One region of the Bacillus sp. LLTC93 genome, then DNA from elsewhere that is predicted to be linked to it. Evidence: predicted binding sites of a transcription regulator. Region 1 holds the regulator's gene; each other region holds the start of a gene.

Region 1 (4,708 bases):
AATTGCGTCTATGGAGAGAGTACGTATTGTTGCAATAGATTTCAATTCAATCGTTTCCATATAAATCCCCTTCCGTATCTTGTGTACACCATTATCATAAATCTACTGTCCTTTTTTCACAACTATTTCACGCTGAAAAAGAAGGATTTTGTCACATTTAGTTTATCGATCACCTAAAAACTTATGCAAATATGAAAAAAGATGAGAATATTCTTCCCATCTTTTCAAAATTCAAGAAATCACGACCTTAATGAAGGTTCTGATCTCTTTCTCTTTTTAATTTTTCTGGTGTGACATCGTTTCCTTCAGGATCGACGATTTTCACAGTTTTAAGTGTATTTTTCATAGAAGAACGAAAAGCTTTTAAATATTCTTCTCTTAAATGCTTTTGTTCTGTTTTTTCAGCGTCCGACAATCCCGTCTCTTTTGACTTTTTTGAAAGCTCATTTATTCTTGCAAGCTGTTCTTTAGAAATCATGACAAACTCCTTTAAAACATTTTCTCTACATACTACTAAATATCATTCATTTTTACAACAATTCATACTTACGTGGTAAGACCTTTTTCGTACTCTTGATACCTTCTATGCACCGTCGCCTTTGAAATGTCAAAGCCCAGTGCCTGAAGTGTTGCTGCAATTTCGGCAAACGTCATGTTGTTTTTTCTTAATCGAACAATCTCTGAAATCGGTACTTCAATACGCTCACGGCCAGGCGCCTGCTCATGGTGTTTTAAATTGAGTTCAGGCTGATACCCGCGCTCAACAGCCCTCTTCATTCCCCGCTTAATTTTCAGGTTATGAATTTTTCGTTGATACTCTTCCACGATTCCTACAATCTCAATGACCATCTCATCTGCTTCTGAAAGCTCAAGCTGTCCTCTATGAAAAACGCTATACACCTTTACTTTCTCTTTAAAAAGACAATGGAGAAGTGCAATTTTTGCTTGTCCTCTTCCAAGTCGCGTCTCATCCTGAATGAGAACAGCATCTATTGACTCTTCTTTCAGCGTAGCAAGCATATCAAAAACTCCATCACGATCTAGATCGTATCCACTTGCTTTTTCTTTAATGACTTTGACCACATTCATCTTGTGCAAAGCAGCTAAAGCTAGCAGTTCTTCTTCTTGTCTTTTCAGCGAGGTTTCCTGCTCTTCTTTGACAGTACTTACTCTCGCATAAATGATTGCGTTCATGTCTTCAATCGACCTTTCTACTGTACCGTTGCAAGTTGATATACGACTGGATGCTCTTTTTTGACTGGTATCACAAGAATGTCTCCAGGCTGGATTTCAGTTGAAGCAAGATCATTGTGTTCGGTTACCCAGTCAATAAACGCATTTTTGTCGATTGATTTACTATCGTTTACTTGATCAGCTAACCCCCAAAGAGTATCACCTGATTGAACCTCTATTTTAACATATTGATTTGGATCATTATGGCTAGTGACTGCGATAAGTGAGAGAAATATGCCAACGATGAATGAGAATACCCCAATAAAAATAATAGATTCTTTTAACCTCATAATGTCATCTCTCCTAATAGAATGTGTGTTCGCTCTTTCTGTTACTCATTATAGATACGAACAAACGTTTCTGTCAAACGTTTTTTTCGAACCTATGTTTGTACTGTTAGGAAAAACATGCTATAATTTCTTTAAAATTGACGTTTTGAGGTGCAAAAGATGACGAAGCTATCAAAAAGACAACTCGATATCCTGAAATTCATCAAAGAAGAAGTAAAAAGCAAGGGCTATCCCCCATCCGTTCGTGAAATTGGAGAAGCCGTCGGTCTAGCATCCAGCTCAACTGTCCATGGACATTTAGCTAGACTAGAAACAAAGGGCTTAATTAGAAGAGACCCGACAAAACCTAGAGCGATCGAAGTATTAGATGATGAGGAAATGAATATTCCAAAGAGTGCTGTAATGAATGTACCAGTCATCGGAAAAGTAACAGCCGGCTTGCCTATCACGGCTGTTGAGAATGTAGAAGAATACTTCCCTCTTCCAGAAACTTTTGCAGCACCAGATGAACAAGTATTTATGCTTGAAATTATGGGAGAAAGTATGATTGATGCTGGTATTTTGGACAAGGACTATGTCATTGTACGTCAGCAAAGCACAGCCAACAATGGAGATATTGTGGTCGCCATGACAGAGGAAGATGAAGCCACAGTGAAACGTTTTTATAAAGAAGATACACACTTTAGATTACAGCCAGAGAACCCGTCAATGGAACCGATTATTTTACAGAATGTGAGTATACTAGGTAAAGTGATTGGCGTATTTAGAAATATTCATTAAAGAAAAGCCGGAATTTCATCAGCTGCTGATGAAAACCGGCTTTTTCTTTTATGAACAAGAATAAGCAAGAATACTCGAACTTGGGAACGAACCAAATGTAAAGTTCGGCCATATAAAGCCTGTTGTACGGCCAAAAGGCTGTGAGGAAAGCACATACATTAAAAATACTTGACCGTTTCTAAGGAACACAATCGTCCACCTTCTATTACATCCCGCTGCAAATTGAACAGTTTGCTGGCCTCCACTTACACTTTGCCCTGAAATAAGTGACTGCATACTTTGAGGCTGAGAGACTGCTTGCTGATACTGAGAGATGATGTGCTGCGACGGAGCTGGCGGGGCTGATTGTCCGCCTGAACCTTGCCCTGGCCCAGTACCTCCCCCTCCGATTGGAAGCCCAGGAAAACCTCCAACTTGAGGAATAGGAAGCGATGGCCATCCTTGTACCTGCCTATCATACAAGTACCCATTCCACATAACTTCATACGGATGATACATACTAAACACCACTTTCTTAGACATTCATCACGACATTATATGTCATAAATGAAAAAGGGTGTTGAACGTCCAAATAAAATTTTTCCAAAAGACGTTTTATTCTTCTTTAGAACGGTTAAATAATAGTTGAGAAGAAAAAATAAAAAAATGAAAACTTTTTGTCTCACTCAAACGTTATATAGATAGAAAGAAAAGAAATAAAAAACATTTATATTTAACACTTGTAATATCACTGTAATTATTGTAACATTTGTAACATAAGAAGTTTTCATTTAAAAAAGGAGGCAATCGCCTTGAAAAAACTATTTGTTTTATTAACTGCTATTATGCTGATGATCTCATTACAAACAACAACACTGGCCGCTTCCAAAAAACCAGCCGCTTTAACAAATAAAGAAGCGTTACATATTGCCCTTGATGCACGAGAACACTTTTGGAGTGCGATGTCAGGCTATAAAATTAATGAACATTCAGATTACAAATTAAAATCATTTAGCTATAAAGACATGACGTACAACTATCTTTCTAAAACATTTGATACAAAGAAAAAACTAAACAGCTACCTATCTCAAGTTTTCACAAAAGATGCGATCACTCATGGTTTAAAAGACTATCAGTTTATTGTTCATAAAGGTAAAATGGCTGTTCCCGTCGGTGACGGAGACAATATGCTCAATTGGGAGAAAGCAACACCTAAACTTGTCTCTAAGAAAAATACAATCCGCACATATGAATTCACAGTCCCAACGCTTGATGGACGTAAAGTAAAACGAACTGTCACTTACGAGAAAGTACAAAAGGATTGGAAAGTAACAAAAATTGACGCTGTGATCTAATTAAAAACCAGGCCCATTACTAGGCCTGGTTTTTATATTGGAGAAAATTCAGTCATTCGATCTAGCGCGTGAGCAAGTGATGATGCCGCTTGAAATTCATGAAAAGGAAGCCCGAGCTGCACAGCTGTTTGAGCAATTTCTGGTCTGATCCCTGAAATGGTTGTCTCCACCCCGATTAACCGTAGTGATGTCACAAGATCAAAGATTTGATGAGCCACCATTGTATCAATAATGACGACACCCGATAAATCAATGCACAAATGCTGAACACCTTTTTGTGAGCACTGTTTTAATGTATTTTCTAATATAATCTTAGCTCTCGCTGTGTCAATGTCACCTACTAAAGGCAATAAGGCAATATGGCTTTTTAAGACGATCACAGGAGAGCTCAGCTCATAAATCATATCTCTTTGAGCAACGAGCTTTTTTGTTGTATTTTTCACATATTGCTGAATGAACACATGGATTGAAATGTTAAACGCCTCTGATATTAAATCATACCAATAAAAGATGCGGTCGATATCAATATCACCTTGACGCTGTTTAATAAACTCTTTTAAGTAATGAAGGACCACTCTTTGATTAGACATATATTCTCTGACAACATAATCTAATGGTGTGTTTAAATGCTTCGGATCACTTGCTAAGTCTTCCGACCACTTTTTAAATTCAGTATGTAAATACGTCTTATCTTCAATAAGAGCACGTATAAAATGCTGATAATAATCTTGATTTTGCCGTTTTAGCTCTTCTACGATGCCTGAATCAGTTGAACGATAAATAGATTCTGGATCATCATCCTCAATTGATTCATACCATGTTTCAGTTAATTTCTCTGCATGTTGCATGAAAAAATCGTATAATGCACGGTTCTTATCCATAAGCATATGTCCCTTCACATTTTCTTCTTGTCATTGTAGATTGATTGTACCACTGAATCTTTTATCCCTGCTAGCTTGAATACGCTCTTATTGTAAACAAAAAAGGCCCCAACAAGGAGCCTCTTCCCAAGTTTTATTTCACAATAAATAAAATTCTTTTCCCATCAGGATAGCCGCTTATTTGGTGCCC
Region 2 (4,708 bases), on a different contig from region 1:
GAGCGGTATCTCTTCCTCGTTTTCATCCATCTCTTCCTTATATTCTGTGACTCTTGCTGCAAAATAAGAAGACCAGCATTCTTTGACAGCCTGCAAAAATTCTTCATTTGTCTTGATATTTAAATAGGTCTCGTACTGTCCTGCAAATGAGGCACCTTCGAGATCTTCAGCAACAGAAGAGGATCGAACAGCAACTGAGGGATATGCCTTCAGCAATGATTGAAAGGATGAAAGTAACTCTGCTTCCATTTGTGAAGGAAACGAAGCTTTTTTGATTTTTTGTGCAAGGTTTTGTTCAGTTGAATGCAGATTGTGATATGAAAGAAAGCTTGCAAAGCTGTTGGTTTTAATAATAAATCCATCTGGGACTGGCAAGCCGTGATTGTTTAATTTGATCAAATTCACGCCTTTTGCCCCTGCGAGTGATGCGGATTCTTCAGCCGCATGAAATAACACTGAATACATGGGAATGCCCCCTTATCCAAAAAGCCAATGGTTTGTTTGTCTCTCTATTTTCAAAATGATAGTGCGCACTATCATTTTAATCATAGGATTTATTGGATGTTACTGTCAAAGACGTAAAGACCTATCTTTATAAAGGGGACGTTCTCACTAATTTTCTTCTATAGCTATAACAAAAGTCACCAAACGTGAAGAAAAAAGGTGAAATCGAAAACTGTGAATTGTTCAATATGCCAATCTTTACTATAATCAAGGGAGTAGACCATGAAGAGGGAGGGTTTTTGTGATTACAAAAGCCATATTCGCACTTGTTTTTCCTTTCCTGCTCGTTATTTTATTTTCAAAGGTGACTTATAATCATTACGTGGGCATTGCATTAACAGCAGCGCTTTTATTTGCCTCGTACATGAAAGGCTATACAGAAACCTACTTTATCGTAGGATTAGATATTATTTCTTTAGTAGCTGGAGCATTGTTTATGGCTAAGAAAGAAATCGAAAAAAGAGAGAAGGCTGAAAAACATCATTGATGTGATCGTGATAGGCCGAAAGGTGACGTTTTTAAAACAGGAGCTGTGCTTACGATTTCTAGTGAGCGCAGCTTTCTTTTTTGTGATGTTTTTCTGCTCATCGAATATCTCGCTCCAAAATGTTCCATACTGAAAGGAAGGTTTCTTAGAAGGGTTATTTGCCATGGGAGAGAGGGTATGACTGTATTGGAAATAAAAATCAAGTGAGACACGAACTTTAGTTCGTATTTTTGTGTTCTTTTATGATAATATATTCATTAGATAGATTTCGTAACGAAACGGAGGCTTTGATGTGAGTGACCGCTTTGAATTAGTTTCTAACTATCAGCCCCAAGGAGATCAGCCGAAGGCGATTGAAAAGCTTGTTGAGGGGATCCATCAGGGGAAACAGCATCAAACGCTGTTAGGTGCTACAGGTACGGGAAAGACCTTCACTGTATCAAACCTGATCAACGAAGTGAACAAGCCGACACTTGTCATTGCGCATAACAAGACACTTGCCGGTCAGTTATACAGTGAGTTTAAGGAATTCTTTCCGAATAATGCTGTCGAATATTTTGTGAGTTACTATGATTATTACCAGCCTGAGGCATATGTTCCTCAGACCGATACATTTATTGAAAAGGACGCCAGCATCAATGATGAGATAGATAAGTTGAGACACTCCGCCACATCCTCGTTATTTGAGCGGAGAGATGTCATCATCATTGCTAGTGTATCCTGTATTTATGGCTTAGGTTCGCCAGAGGAATACCGAGAGCTTGTGCTGTCTTTGCGCACTGAAATGGAAATTGAACGCAATCAGCTTCTTCGTAAGCTGGTGGATATTCAGTATTCTCGTAATGATATAGATTTTCAGCGCGGAACCTTCCGAGTACGGGGCGACGTCGTTGAAATTTTTCCTGCTTCACGAGATGAGCATTGTATCAGAGTGGAGTTTTTCGGTGATGAAATTGAACGTATTCGTGAAGTGGATGCACTGACTGGAGAAATACTTGGTGATCGTGATCATGTTGCTATTTTCCCAGCATCTCACTTCGTCACAAGAGAAGAAAAAATGGAAAAAGCAATTATCAATATTGAGCAAGAGCTTGAAGAGCAGCTCGAAAAGCTTCGTGAAAACGGAAAGTTGCTTGAAGCACAGCGCCTTGAGCAGCGGACAAGATATGATCTTGAGATGATGAGGGAGATGGGCTTTTGTTCAGGAATCGAGAACTATTCAAGACATCTGACCTTGCGCCCTCCTGGTTCAACACCCTACACACTGCTTGATTATTTCCCGGATGATTTTATGATTGTTGTCGATGAGTCACACGTGACGATTCCGCAAATCCGAGCAATGTACAACGGAGACCAAGCAAGAAAACAAGTGTTGGTTGATCACGGATTCCGTCTGCCATCAGCACTTGATAATAGACCGCTCACCTTTGATGAGTTTGAAAAGCATATCAATCATATTGTGCATGTATCTGCAACGCCAGGGCCGTACGAGCTTGAGAAAACGCCAGAGGTCGTGGAACAAATCATCCGCCCAACTGGTCTACTGGATCCGATCATTGAAGTCCGTCCGATTGAAGGACAAATCGATGATTTAATCGGAGAAATTCATGCAAGAGTTGAGAAAAATGAGCGTGTGCTTGTGACTACTTTGACGAAGAAAATGTCTGAGGATCTCACAGATTATCTAAAAGAAATTGGGATCAAGGTCAATTATCTGCATTCAGAAATTAAGACCCTTGAGCGGATTGAGATTATCCGTGATTTACGCCTCGGTAAATATGATGTACTCGTTGGAATCAACCTTCTTCGTGAAGGGCTGGATATTCCAGAGGTGTCGCTCGTGACTATTTTAGATGCGGATAAAGAAGGCTTTTTACGCTCTGAAAGATCCCTCATCCAGACGATTGGCCGGGCAGCGAGAAATGCAGAAGGCCGGGTCATTATGTATGCAGACAAAATGACGAAATCAATGGACATTGCGATTGAAGAAACGAAGCGAAGACGAGAACAGCAAGAAGCATATAACGAGAAATTTGAAATTACCCCACAAACGATTCATAAGAAAATCAGAGATGTCATTAAGGCAACGAAGATACATGAGGAATCGGAAGAATATGAAACAAAAGCAGCTCCAAAGCTGTCGAAAATGAGCAAAAAAGAACGAGAAAAAGTGATCGAAAAAGTCGAGATGGAAATGAAAGATGCAGCAAAAGCGCTTGATTTTGAAAAAGCAGCAGAATTAAGAGATCTATTGCTAGAGCTAAAAGCGGAAGGATGATTGCCTGATGGCTATGGAACGAATAGAGGTGAAAGGTGCTAGAGCCCACAACCTTAAAAATATCGATGTGAATATCCCGCGTGACCAGCTAGTGGTCATTACGGGGCTATCTGGTTCAGGAAAATCGTCGCTTGCCTTTGATACCATTTATGCAGAAGGTCAGCGCCGGTACGTTGAATCTCTTTCAGCATATGCGCGCCAGTTTCTCGGACAAATGGATAAACCAGATGTAGATGCCATTGAAGGTCTTTCTCCGGCGATTAGTATTGACCAAAAAACAACAAGCCGGAACCCTAGATCAACGGTTGGAACTGTCACTGAAATCTATGATTACTTACGTCTATTATATGCTAGAGTCGGAAAACCTATTTGTCCTATACACGGGATTGAAATTACATCACAAACGATTGAGCAAATGACAGATCGCATTTTAGAATATCCAGAAAGAACGAAATTGCAAGTGCTTGCGCCGGTCGTATCTGGCCGCAAAGGAACACATGTCAAAGTACTTGATCAAATTCGGAAGCAGGGCTATGTTCGAGTGAGAGTCGATGGAGAGATGGAAGACCTTTCAGAAGATATCGAGCTCGAAAAGAATAAAAAACATTCCATTGAAGTCGTAATTGACCGGATTGTGGTGAAGGAAGGCGTAGCAGCTAGGCTGTCTGATTCCCTTGAATCGGCACTTCGTCTAGGTGAAGGCCGGGTCATGATTGATGTGATTGGACAAGAAGAGCTGTTATTCAGTGAACATCATGCTTGTCCGCACTGCGGATTCTCTATTGGTGAGCTTGAGCCGAGAATGTTTTCATTTAATAGTCCTTTTGGTGCCTGTCCGAGCTGTGATGGGCTTGGCTCTAAACTTGAAGTTGACCCTGAGCTTGTCATTCCTAACAAGGATTTGACGTTACGACAGCATGCCATTGCCCCATGGGAGCCGCAGAGCTCACAATACTATCCGCAGCTTCTTGAGGCTGTATGTACGCACTATGGAATCGACATGGACATTCCAGTCAAAGATATACCGTCGCATTTATTCGATAAAATTTTATATGGCAGCGGCTCTGAGTTGATTTATTTTAAATATGAAAATGATTTTGGTCAGGTACGTGAAAATGAAATTGAGTTTGAAGGTGTCCTTCGTAACATTGAACGACGTTATAAAGAAACAAGCTCTGATTATATCCGTGAACAAATGGAAAAATATATGGCCAATCAGCCTTGTCCGACATGTAAAGGGTATCGTTTGAAAAAAGAAACGCTTGCGGTTCTCATCAATGGCCAGCACATCGGAGAAATTACCGATTTGTCTGTCTCTGATGCACTTGATCTCTATGAAAAAATCGAGTTATCTGAAAAAGATTTGCAGATTGCTCAGCTCATTTTACGTGAAATCAAAGAGCGCTTGTCCTTCTTAAATAATGTGGGATTAGATTACC
Region 3 (4,708 bases), on a different contig from region 1:
CTGTAACCATTGAGGTGCCAAAATGAAAAAGAAAATCAAACAATTGAGATATGTTCAATTTGCTGAATTTCAGCCGTCCCCTTATGTCCGACGATTAAATGAAAAAAGTGAAGCTGTCATTCATTCATACAAACAGAAAAACTCACTTATTTAATAGCTCAAGCAGCTTTTCCTTCGTTTTAGGTCCGTATACCCCATCACTTGTCAGACCATTCATCAGCTGAAAACGCGCTACAGCATTGGCCGTTTTTTCCCCATAAATCCCGTCGACTCCTTTATCTACAGCCGTTTTATCAGGATAAAAATAAACAGCAGCAAGTGCTTTTTGGACGAGGCGTACGTGCTCCCCCTTTGTCAAAGGAGATGTCACCTTTAAAGTCCCATCCGGCAGCTCATACATCACCTTTCCATCATTTCGATAAATTTTAAGAACCTGTCCAATTTGAATCTTGTTCGGATCGCTAATGTCATTCCATTTCTGTAAATCACTCACCGTGACGCCATGGGCTTTGGCAATACTTGTTAACGTATCCCCGCTTTTGACCACATACGTGATGACCGTCTCCGGATCACCTGCAGTTTCAATTCCTTTTTTAAATTCACCCCATGTAGATAGCAGCAGGCGTGGACATGCTTTTCCAGACCAATGCTGATGTGTAACCACATTTGCTAATGGAATGTCATGTTCTTTTAATAGCTTTTGAATGAGCCATTGAGCATGTTTGACAGCCTGCTGAAAGTTCCCATCTTCATTTTCACAAATTTCAATTCCGATTGATTTCCGGTTACCATTCCCATGACCATCCCCTGCATGCCAGCCATTTTCATTTAAAGGCAGATGCTGAAAAATTTCACGATCATCCACTGTAAAGTGCCAGCTCACCTCTGTTGTTGGGCGTTTGACGTATGCCGCATGACTTTTCGCATCAGCTCCCTTTGACGTATTCGCTGTGTTATGAACAGTCACATACAACGGTGTCATAGCGTATCCTGGCCGATTTCCGTTTCCTACTGGAATAAAATCTTGATAAATTTGTACCATGTTCTGCACTCCCTTTTGCTAGATTGAATTGATCTTTCTCATCAATCGGTGGCATTCGTAAGACAAATTTTGTTTGTTTTAGTCATAACACTATGGTAAAATTTGAATTCAATCTTCCATTTTTAATAGTGGAAAATGAAAAAACGACGAAAAACACAGGAAATAATTCCATTTTTCTTTGATTTTATGTTAAAATTGTTAAATATAAGCCGATATAAAAAGTAAGCGATAGCTTTATTAGCCATTTAGTCCTATATGGACTTTTCTTTTACGTCAAAAATAGAACATACGTTTGCGTGGAGGTTTTTAAATGACTTATTTTTTAACCCATTTAGAAGAAGATATTAAACGGTTATACACTCAACTACAAATAAGCGGTCCTGCTTATTTGGATATGCAAAGGATCGCTTCTGAATTTCATGTATGGGTCCATTACGAGGATACCGGCAGCATGATGATCAAACATCAAGGTCTTTACAGTATTATTTTAAACAGATCCCTATCACCAGAAGAACAGTGGCAGGATTTTGCCCACGAGCTCTGTCATGTGCTGAAACACGCAGGCAATCATTTCAAGATGCACAAGCTCTTTCGAGAACTGCAAGAGTTTCAGGCAAAACAATTCATGTATCACTTTTGTGTTCCGACCTTTTTGCTCCTGCAAATGAAGCTTCCAAACCTTCGGCAGCAAGCTATTTCGCATATTGCTCAAACATTTCACGTAACCTGGGCTTTTGCAGAAAAACGGCTTGCCTTATTCGAACAGCGAAAAGTAGGCATTCGCTTTCAAAAGGAGTTTACTTCCTATTTAATGAAAGCGGAAGCGGAAAGAGTTGCGGAAAAAGAAGCCGTTTATCAAACGTAAACGCCTGCCCGTATGACAACAGAGGTTTATTCATAAAGGCTTAATACTTGTTTCAGTGCATTTGTGTATCTATAAAATTGTTCATTTTGTGTATCACGCCGATAGCGCCGCCTAAAGTCTTGAAAGAATGCTCTTCTTTGAGCTTGACTGATTTCAATTTGAACGCTTTTCCCTGTCAGACATTGATTATTAATATTATCAGGATGTGTTCCAGAAAAACGATCTGATTCAGATAGCAGCAATGCAGGAAAACCATTCAAAGTTAGACGTTTCACCGTTTCTGTAGCTCTTTCTCTGTCTGTACCCCCCACTAATGTTTGTAGCACGTCTGTTTCTCCGTAGCCGTGGAGCGCAAACGTATAATGATGTGTATGCACTTGAGAAAGACAAATCGGCTCATCAAAACGTGTGCTTGTAATATGAAGAACATGATTGCCTTTCACTTTAAGGCCCTCAAATAAATACATAGAATAATCGCCTGCTAATTCATGGATCAGCTCACTCACGCCTGATTCAATTCCTCCGGCATGAGGCGACAAAACGAGAAGCTGATCCCCTTCCCGCTTGTGAAGAATTTGATAGTCAATCCCTTCTCTTTCATGAGCGGAAAGCTCTTCATAATTTTGATACGTATCGATGATTTGCATCATTCCATCTGCCCCATTTCTCTATATGAGCATAAGTCTACTGATCTCAAATTCTTTTGTAAAGTGTTTTCGAAACGTCTATCCATATGAAGACATCCTTAAATTTTCCTTATCTTTACGGCTTTCTGTTGAATCTTGAGAAAAAATGACCGATAATTGAAACAAATAGAACTTTTGGACTATAAGAATCTTTTTGTATTCTCTCTCATAAATTAGAAATATTGTGATCTATATCTGGAGGAATTCATGTTAAAAAAGAAAACCACCATCATCCTTGTCATCTTATTGATTAGCTTCGCTGGTATCATTTATTGGAAATGCTTCTCTCTTCAAGGCGTTTCTCACGGAACATTCATCCGCTCTATGTCATCACCTGACGGAACATATATCATCAACACCTATCGTCATAGTGGAGGAAAACTAAAGGAAAACGCAGTCAGAGCTGAAATTGAAAACAAACTAACCCATCGAAAGAAAACGATTTACTGGAAATACCCTGATAAAGACCCTCTCATCAAGTGGAAAAATGCACAGCTTGTTCAAATTGGACACGAGTTTTTAAATGTTGTAAAAGGCGAAACATACGATTATCGCTTTGATCCATCACCTAAAAAATAAAATGTGAGTAACAAAAAAACGAACCCTATTTGGATTCGTTTTTTTGTTACGTTGACATAATTTTTTGCATAAAATCTTTCATTTCCCTGCTGACCACAGTCAATCGATCAATGACCTCGCTAAACTCTGTCACAAGCAAAGCCTGCTCTGCCGATGATCCTTTCATATGATCCATACTCTCAAGTAATGTATGTATATTGGAAGAAATCCCTTGCAATGAGCTTTCAATATTTTCAGTTGCACGTGAGGTTTCGCTTGATAGTTTTTGGACTTCGCTTGCCACAACACTAAAACCTGCACCCTCTTTTCCTGCTCGGGCTGCTTCAATTGACGCATTCAATCCTAGCAAACTCGTTTGTTTCGAGATGCCTTTAATCATTTTTGTAATTTCTGATGTTTTTTTCGAGCTTTCAAGTGTTTGCTGCGTTTGTAAGGTCATTTCCTCACTTGTAGCAGAGAGCTCCTCTGAATGCGCCGCCACGACATGTACCTTCTCTTGAATACTTTGGATAATGTCATGTAACGACTCCATATATGCCTCAAGCTCCAATTGATTTTTGATCGGAAACCCTAAAGCAATTGCCCCAACTACTTGTTGATTCTCATCGAATATCGGCAAACCCATCGCATTTAACGGTATCCCATAGACGGATTCTGGCAAAAACGTACTCGACGTTTCACCTCTAAGCGCTTTTTTCATATTCATATCATCTGGTTTAATCAGATCACCTGCTCGTATTTGAAAATCAACATCTTTTGATGGCAAATAAAGCAAGAATTTCTCTCGATCAATAACACCCATCGTCACTTCATTCTTTAAGATCTGCATCATATATGGTGCAGCTGTCACAACACTCTGTAGTATATCCACTTCTCCTACCCCCTTACTGTATTTATCGGTCATCGATCTTAAATTAATAGTTATTTTTAAAAATAATGATTTTGATTGATGATTTTTCTCATATTTACGGGTAAGAAGTGTGTCATTTCCTTTCTATATTCAAAAAAACGCAAATTTGCTATAATCAAAGTATCAACATATGATGAAATGGTCATGTAACCATTTTACTTATTTATTGGAGGCGCATGTTGTGACACAACCCATGAAATATGAGCAGGCGATCGTCATTGGCGGCGGTATCACCGGAATGCTCGCTGCAAAGGTATTATCAACGTTTTATCATCAGGTGTTTATTATTGAAAAGGATGAACTGCCAGACTCTCCTGAGAACCGTCTCGGCACTCCTCAAGCCTTTCATCCACATAGAATGCTGCCACTTGGCAAGCAAATATTCGAACGTCTATTTCCTGATTATACAAAAGAGTTACTGGCAATGGGCGGGTTTAATACATTGCATCGAACATCTCGATTCATCACAAAAGATGGTGAATTAGCGCTCACCGATACAGAAGAAACAGCTGTCACAAGACGAGCCATGCTAGAGTGGGTGCTGATGCAAAGAATGTTAAGTGAGGAACGTGTTCATTTTCTAGAAAAACATGAAGCGATCTCGCTTCAGTTTGAGGAAGGAACAA
Region 4 (4,708 bases), on a different contig from region 1:
TGGCCACTTGTAGGGGAAATGATGAATAAAGATTTGTTTCATCAGCCTTATCGCACCATGCTTGTCCCAGAGCTGTCGAAGGTGGAGCATGTCGCTTCACTAAAAGGAGCGTATGGAACTGCATTAAGCGGTGCTGGGCCGACAATCCTTACCATCGTTGAAAAAGGGAAGGGAGACGCGCTGAAAGAGCAGCTTGCCCAAAACTTCCCGCATTGCGAAGTAGATGTGCTGACGGTGCCAGTAGAAGGCGTCGTTGTCGAACATCATTCTGTCAATCAAGTGTAGAACGTGCGGTGAATACGCACGTTCTTTTTTTATACTTGTTTTTAAGGGCAGAAGCAGGGATTATTATTTAGAGGATCGAACTATTTTTTATACATAAGGGGGAGATACATTCATGAAGAAATTGATAACTGCTGAAGATTTAACGAAGATTGTTTCTGTTTCTCATCCGGTCTATTCGCCAGATGGAAAAAGGACGGTCTTTACAAAAGTCACTGTGAATGAGAAAAAGGATGATTACAATATCCATTTATGGGTTCGAGAAGAAGAAACAGAGGAGCTGTTTCAATGGACATTTGAGGATGGTAAGCATCATCAGCCAGCTTGGTCAAAAGATGGAAAGCAGCTTGCGTTTATTTTGCAGAAGCCAAAGGAAGTCCCTCAGCTCGCTCTCATCCAGAGTCAAGGAGGAGGCGTGCGTACCTTAACGAATATTCCATATGGGGTATCTCATCCTGTATTTTCTCCAGATGGATCTTTCATTTATGCGGCTGTGTCATTAAAACAATCAGAATCTGTTCATGATGAAAAAAAGGAGGAGCGAGATGACTTTGCTCCGGCGGTATATGATGATTTGACGTATAAAGCAGATGGAAGAGGCTTTTTAGATGGGCGTTTAACGCAAATCGTGCAAGTGGATGTCCGTTCAGGAGAGGTAGAGCCTGTCACGAGTGAGCAGCATCATCATGTGAATCATGTAGTATCTCCGTGCGGGAAGTGGCTTGCCTATATTCAATCAAATCCTCAGACGTTTTACATAAGTGATGTATGTCTTCTCTCATTAGAGGATGGTACGTCCAAGAAAATCACACAATCAACAGGCGCTTATTCCACCGTATCATTTTCTCCAAACGGAGAAAGCCTGTTATACATTGGACATGAGCGCGAATTTCAAAATGCAACGTTCCCGTCATTATGGCTGTATGATCTGAAGGAAGAAAAGACCGTTCAGCTATCAGAAATGCTCGATATGTATGTGGGCAACTGTATGGCAGGGGATAGTGTCATGGGTGAAGCCAATCAGCTTCCCCAATGGACAAAAGATAGTCAGGGGTTTTATGCGCTTGTCTCTGATCAAGGAAGTACAGGGATTTATTATTTCTCCATTGAAGGTTTAGCCTATCCTGTTCGACTAGAGGCAGAACATATCACGAACTTCAGCCTTCATCCTGATGAATCAAAATTGCTGCTTAGCCGGCTGTCACCCGTTTCACCAAGTGAGTTGTATGAGCTGACATTAGGGGAATCATTACTAAAGCAAATCACGTTCGAGCATGACGCCTTTCTTAAGGAGCATGTCCTATCAGTACCGGAGCCATTTTCGTTTCAGTCGAAAGAGGGCGACGATGTACATGGGTGGTTCATGAAGCCTTCTCAGATGGAAGATGGGAAGAAATATCCCCTCATTCTAGAAATTCATGGCGGACCGCATGCGATGTATGGTCACACGTATTTTCATGAATTTCAAATGCTCGCCTCTGAAGGCTATGCGATTGTGTACGTCAATCCTCATGGCAGTCATGGGTACGGACAGATGTTTACCGATCGTGTGAGAGGAAGCTATGGTGACGTTGATTATGAGGATGTCATGCTGGCTGTTGATCATGTGCTGGAAGCCTATGATTTCATTGATGAAATGAGGCTTGGAGTGACAGGCGGGAGCTATGGTGGTTTTATGACCAACTGGATTGTCGGACAGTCAGACCGCTTTCGTGCAGCCATCACACAGCGGTCCATCTCGAACTGGATTAGTTTTTATGGCATCAGTGATATTGGCTATTTCTTTACAAGGTGGCAGATTGATGGGGATATTTATGATTCGGTTGATAAGCTATGGGATCGTTCGCCGCTCAAGTATGTGAAACAGGTGAACACGCCGCTTCTCATCTTGCACAGCGATGAAGATTATCGCTGCCCAGTCGATCAAGCAGAGCAGCTTTTTGTGGCATTGAAGGAGCTTGGAAAAGACACAAGGCTGGTCAAATTCCCGAAAGCATCACATGATTTATCAAGAAGCGGTCATCCGGGGCAGCGTATTCAAAGACTGACCTTTATTCAAGAATGGTTTAGAGAAAAGTTATCCTAATGAAAAAAACGACCCAAATCGGGTCGTTTTCATGTCATATATGAATTAGAAAACCTGTTCAACTTCTACAACGCCAGGCACTTCTTCTAATAATGCGCGCTCAATACCGGCTTTCAATGTAATGGTTGAACTTGGGCAGCTGCCGCATGCACCAAGAAGACGTAATTTGACAATACCATCTTCAATGTCTACAAGCTCACAGTCTCCACCATCACGTAATAGAAATGGACGAAGTTTGTCTAGTACTTCCTGTACTTGGTCTTTCATTTCGACTTCAGTCATTAGATACAATCGCTCCTTTCACAACATATCACCATTATATTCATCTGGACGATAAAAATCTATTGATTGGTTTCAAAGTTTCCTTCTCATTATAGCACAATCTCATCTTGAAACAAAAAGTGATTTTGACTTTTTTCATACAGAAAGTTCAGCTAAAATAAAGGAAGAATAGGGGGCTTGTCAAATGAACCAAACCGTTGATCTTTATGTATATGGAAGAGATGTACTGTGCGCTAGCTGCGTGAATCTGCCTTCTTCAAAAGATACATTTGAGTGGTTAGATGCAGCGTTAAAACGAAAATATCCGAATCAGCCGTTTCGCATCACATATATTGATATTGAGCACCCGCCAGAAAACGAATGCCAAAAGGAATTGTCTGAACGAATTCTTGATGATGAATTCTTTTATCCACTTGTCCTAGTGGAGGATCAAATTGTTGGAGAGGGCAATCCAAAATTAAAAGACATTTATCAAGAAATGGAGAAATACGGGTACAAAGAGAGCAGTGAATAAGCTGTTCTTTTTTTGAGAAAACAGATAGAACATGCGTTCCTTTTTGTGTTGAAAAAGAACGTTTGTTCGTATATAATGGAATAAAAGGAGCGTGAGCATCATGAATTATTTACTGAAACAATCTCTTCATCAGCAAATACCGATTGATATGATTTATATGAAGAAAAACGGAGAGTGCACAAAGAGAAAAATTATAGTACACCGTCAATCGGAACAGCTCATCCAAGCGTATTGTTTATCGAAGAAGACAATGAGAACTTTTCGTAAAGACTGCATCCTTGCCCTTGCTCCGATCAAATTGACCAATCCATCGGCACATGCCGTTTCATAGAAAAAAGCTCCTTCGTCAGGAAGGAGCTTTGAGAAAAAATTCACATGAGTTTAGCCATTGTGATGCTTGTACATCCAAAGAAGTCCAGATTTTAGGAGTCTTGGCACACGGCCAACAAGTGGACGATCCGCAACTAAGCCAAAGCCGGCTTTTTTCCCTAAAGAGCCTAGTACCCCTTTTAGCTTAAACTGAGGATAAGCTTCAGGAAGCGGCTCGTTTTTCCAGCGTTTTTGTAGAGTTTGGACAATTTGTTCTGCCTGCGCCTCGGCAAGCTGTGCACTTGGGGCATGCGGTAGACTTGCGCAATCACCCACGACATATACATGCTCATCTCCAGGGAGATTGTGATGAGGAGTTAATACGACGCGGCCTTGTGCGTCTTTTTCAACATCCATGTCTCTTATCACTTTGCTTGGCTGAATGCCTGCTGTCCACACAATGACTTCTGCTTCAATCGCGTCGTCATGGTTGTAAACAACGCCTTCTTCAACCTTCGTTATATTGGCGCAGTTAATGATCTGTACATCATTTTCTTCAAACCATTTCTGCACATATAAACTTAATCTTTTTGGGAAGCTTGATAGAATCAGTTCTCCACGGTCAAAAAGAATAATGTTTAAATCGGTGCGGCTTTCTCGCAATTCACTGGCTAGCTCTACCCCGCTAAGTCCAGCCCCGACAATGCCAACTGTTGCGCCTGCACTCAAATTGTTTAATTTGTTATACGTATGCCTTGATTGATCAATGGTTTGAATGCTGTATGTATGTTCTTTTGCACCAGGGACATTATGGTACTTGTCCTCACAGCCAAGTCCAATGACCGTGTCATCATATGGAATGGGTTCACGGTCGCTGAATAAGATCTGTTTGTTTTCAATATCAATTTTTTCTACTTCCCCGTATTGAATATCCAGCTTCGGATGCTCTGGAAAAGATACTCGAATGTGATGATCAGAGATCGTTCCAGCAGCAAGTGCATAATATTCTGTTTTTAAACAGTGGTAAGGATTTCGATCAATTAATGTGATAGTAACATCATCAGGTAATTGATTTGGCAATAAGCGGTGGAGAACCCGCATATTCCCGTAACCTCCGCCGATCAAGACTAAATTTTTCATGACGATTCTCCTTTTCCCCCTAGACATTGAAAAACACTTATACTAAAAAACTTTAAGTTAAAATACCAAATAAAATTATATCGAATTTACTGTGA

What was found. Region 1 encodes LexA, which represses DNA repair genes until DNA is damaged. Its sites were predicted from a motif close to CGAACATATGTTCG; they were not measured.
Region 2: the regulator LexA is predicted to act here: its motif matches at 1,203-1,216, upstream of uvrB (excinuclease ABC subunit UvrB).
Region 3: the regulator LexA is predicted to act here: its motif matches at 1,324-1,337, upstream of C6W18_RS11785 (ImmA/IrrE family metallo-endopeptidase).
Region 4: the regulator LexA is predicted to act here: its motif matches at 3,220-3,233, upstream of C6W18_RS06300 (WYL domain-containing protein).

The regions. Positions count from the first base shown of each region.
Region 1 is NZ_PVME01000001.1:62,316-67,023, reverse strand. Features, by position in the region: gene tkt (transketolase) at 1-60, opposite strand, end outside; gene C6W18_RS00370 (DUF896 domain-containing protein) at 248-478, opposite strand; gene C6W18_RS00365 (YneB family resolvase-like protein) at 547-1,194, opposite strand; gene yneA (cell division suppressor protein YneA) at 1,212-1,523, opposite strand; gene lexA (transcriptional repressor LexA) at 1,683-2,303, shown strand; gene C6W18_RS00350 (hypothetical protein) at 2,352-2,801, opposite strand; gene C6W18_RS00345 (IseA DL-endopeptidase inhibitor family protein) at 3,095-3,637, shown strand; gene C6W18_RS00340 (STAS domain-containing protein) at 3,670-4,518, opposite strand; gene C6W18_RS00335 (NucA/NucB deoxyribonuclease domain-containing protein) at 4,652-4,708, opposite strand, start outside.
Region 2 is NZ_PVME01000002.1:443,012-447,719, reverse strand. Features, by position in the region: gene C6W18_RS07550 (PEP/pyruvate-binding domain-containing protein) at 1-465, opposite strand, end outside; gene C6W18_RS07545 (CsbA family protein) at 746-991, shown strand; gene uvrB (excinuclease ABC subunit UvrB) at 1,284-3,269, shown strand; gene uvrA (excinuclease ABC subunit UvrA) at 3,277-4,708, shown strand, end outside.
Region 3 is NZ_PVME01000003.1:452,973-457,680, forward strand. Features, by position in the region: gene C6W18_RS20460 (hypothetical protein) at 23-154, shown strand; gene C6W18_RS11780 (N-acetylmuramoyl-L-alanine amidase) at 143-1,042, opposite strand; gene C6W18_RS11785 (ImmA/IrrE family metallo-endopeptidase) at 1,353-1,907, shown strand; gene C6W18_RS11790 (poly-gamma-glutamate hydrolase family protein) at 1,934-2,557, opposite strand; gene C6W18_RS11795 (DUF5412 domain-containing protein) at 2,801-3,172, shown strand; gene C6W18_RS11800 (methyl-accepting chemotaxis protein) at 3,219-4,043, opposite strand; gene C6W18_RS11805 (FAD-dependent oxidoreductase) at 4,264-4,708, shown strand, end outside.
Region 4 is NZ_PVME01000002.1:197,305-202,012, reverse strand. Features, by position in the region: gene thrB (homoserine kinase) at 1-285, shown strand, start outside; gene C6W18_RS06315 (S9 family peptidase) at 398-2,368, shown strand; partial or broken gene C6W18_RS06310 (NifU family protein) at 2,414-2,713, opposite strand; gene C6W18_RS06305 (YuzD family protein) at 2,835-3,164, shown strand; gene C6W18_RS06300 (WYL domain-containing protein) at 3,265-3,495, shown strand; gene C6W18_RS06295 (NAD(P)/FAD-dependent oxidoreductase) at 3,546-4,613, opposite strand.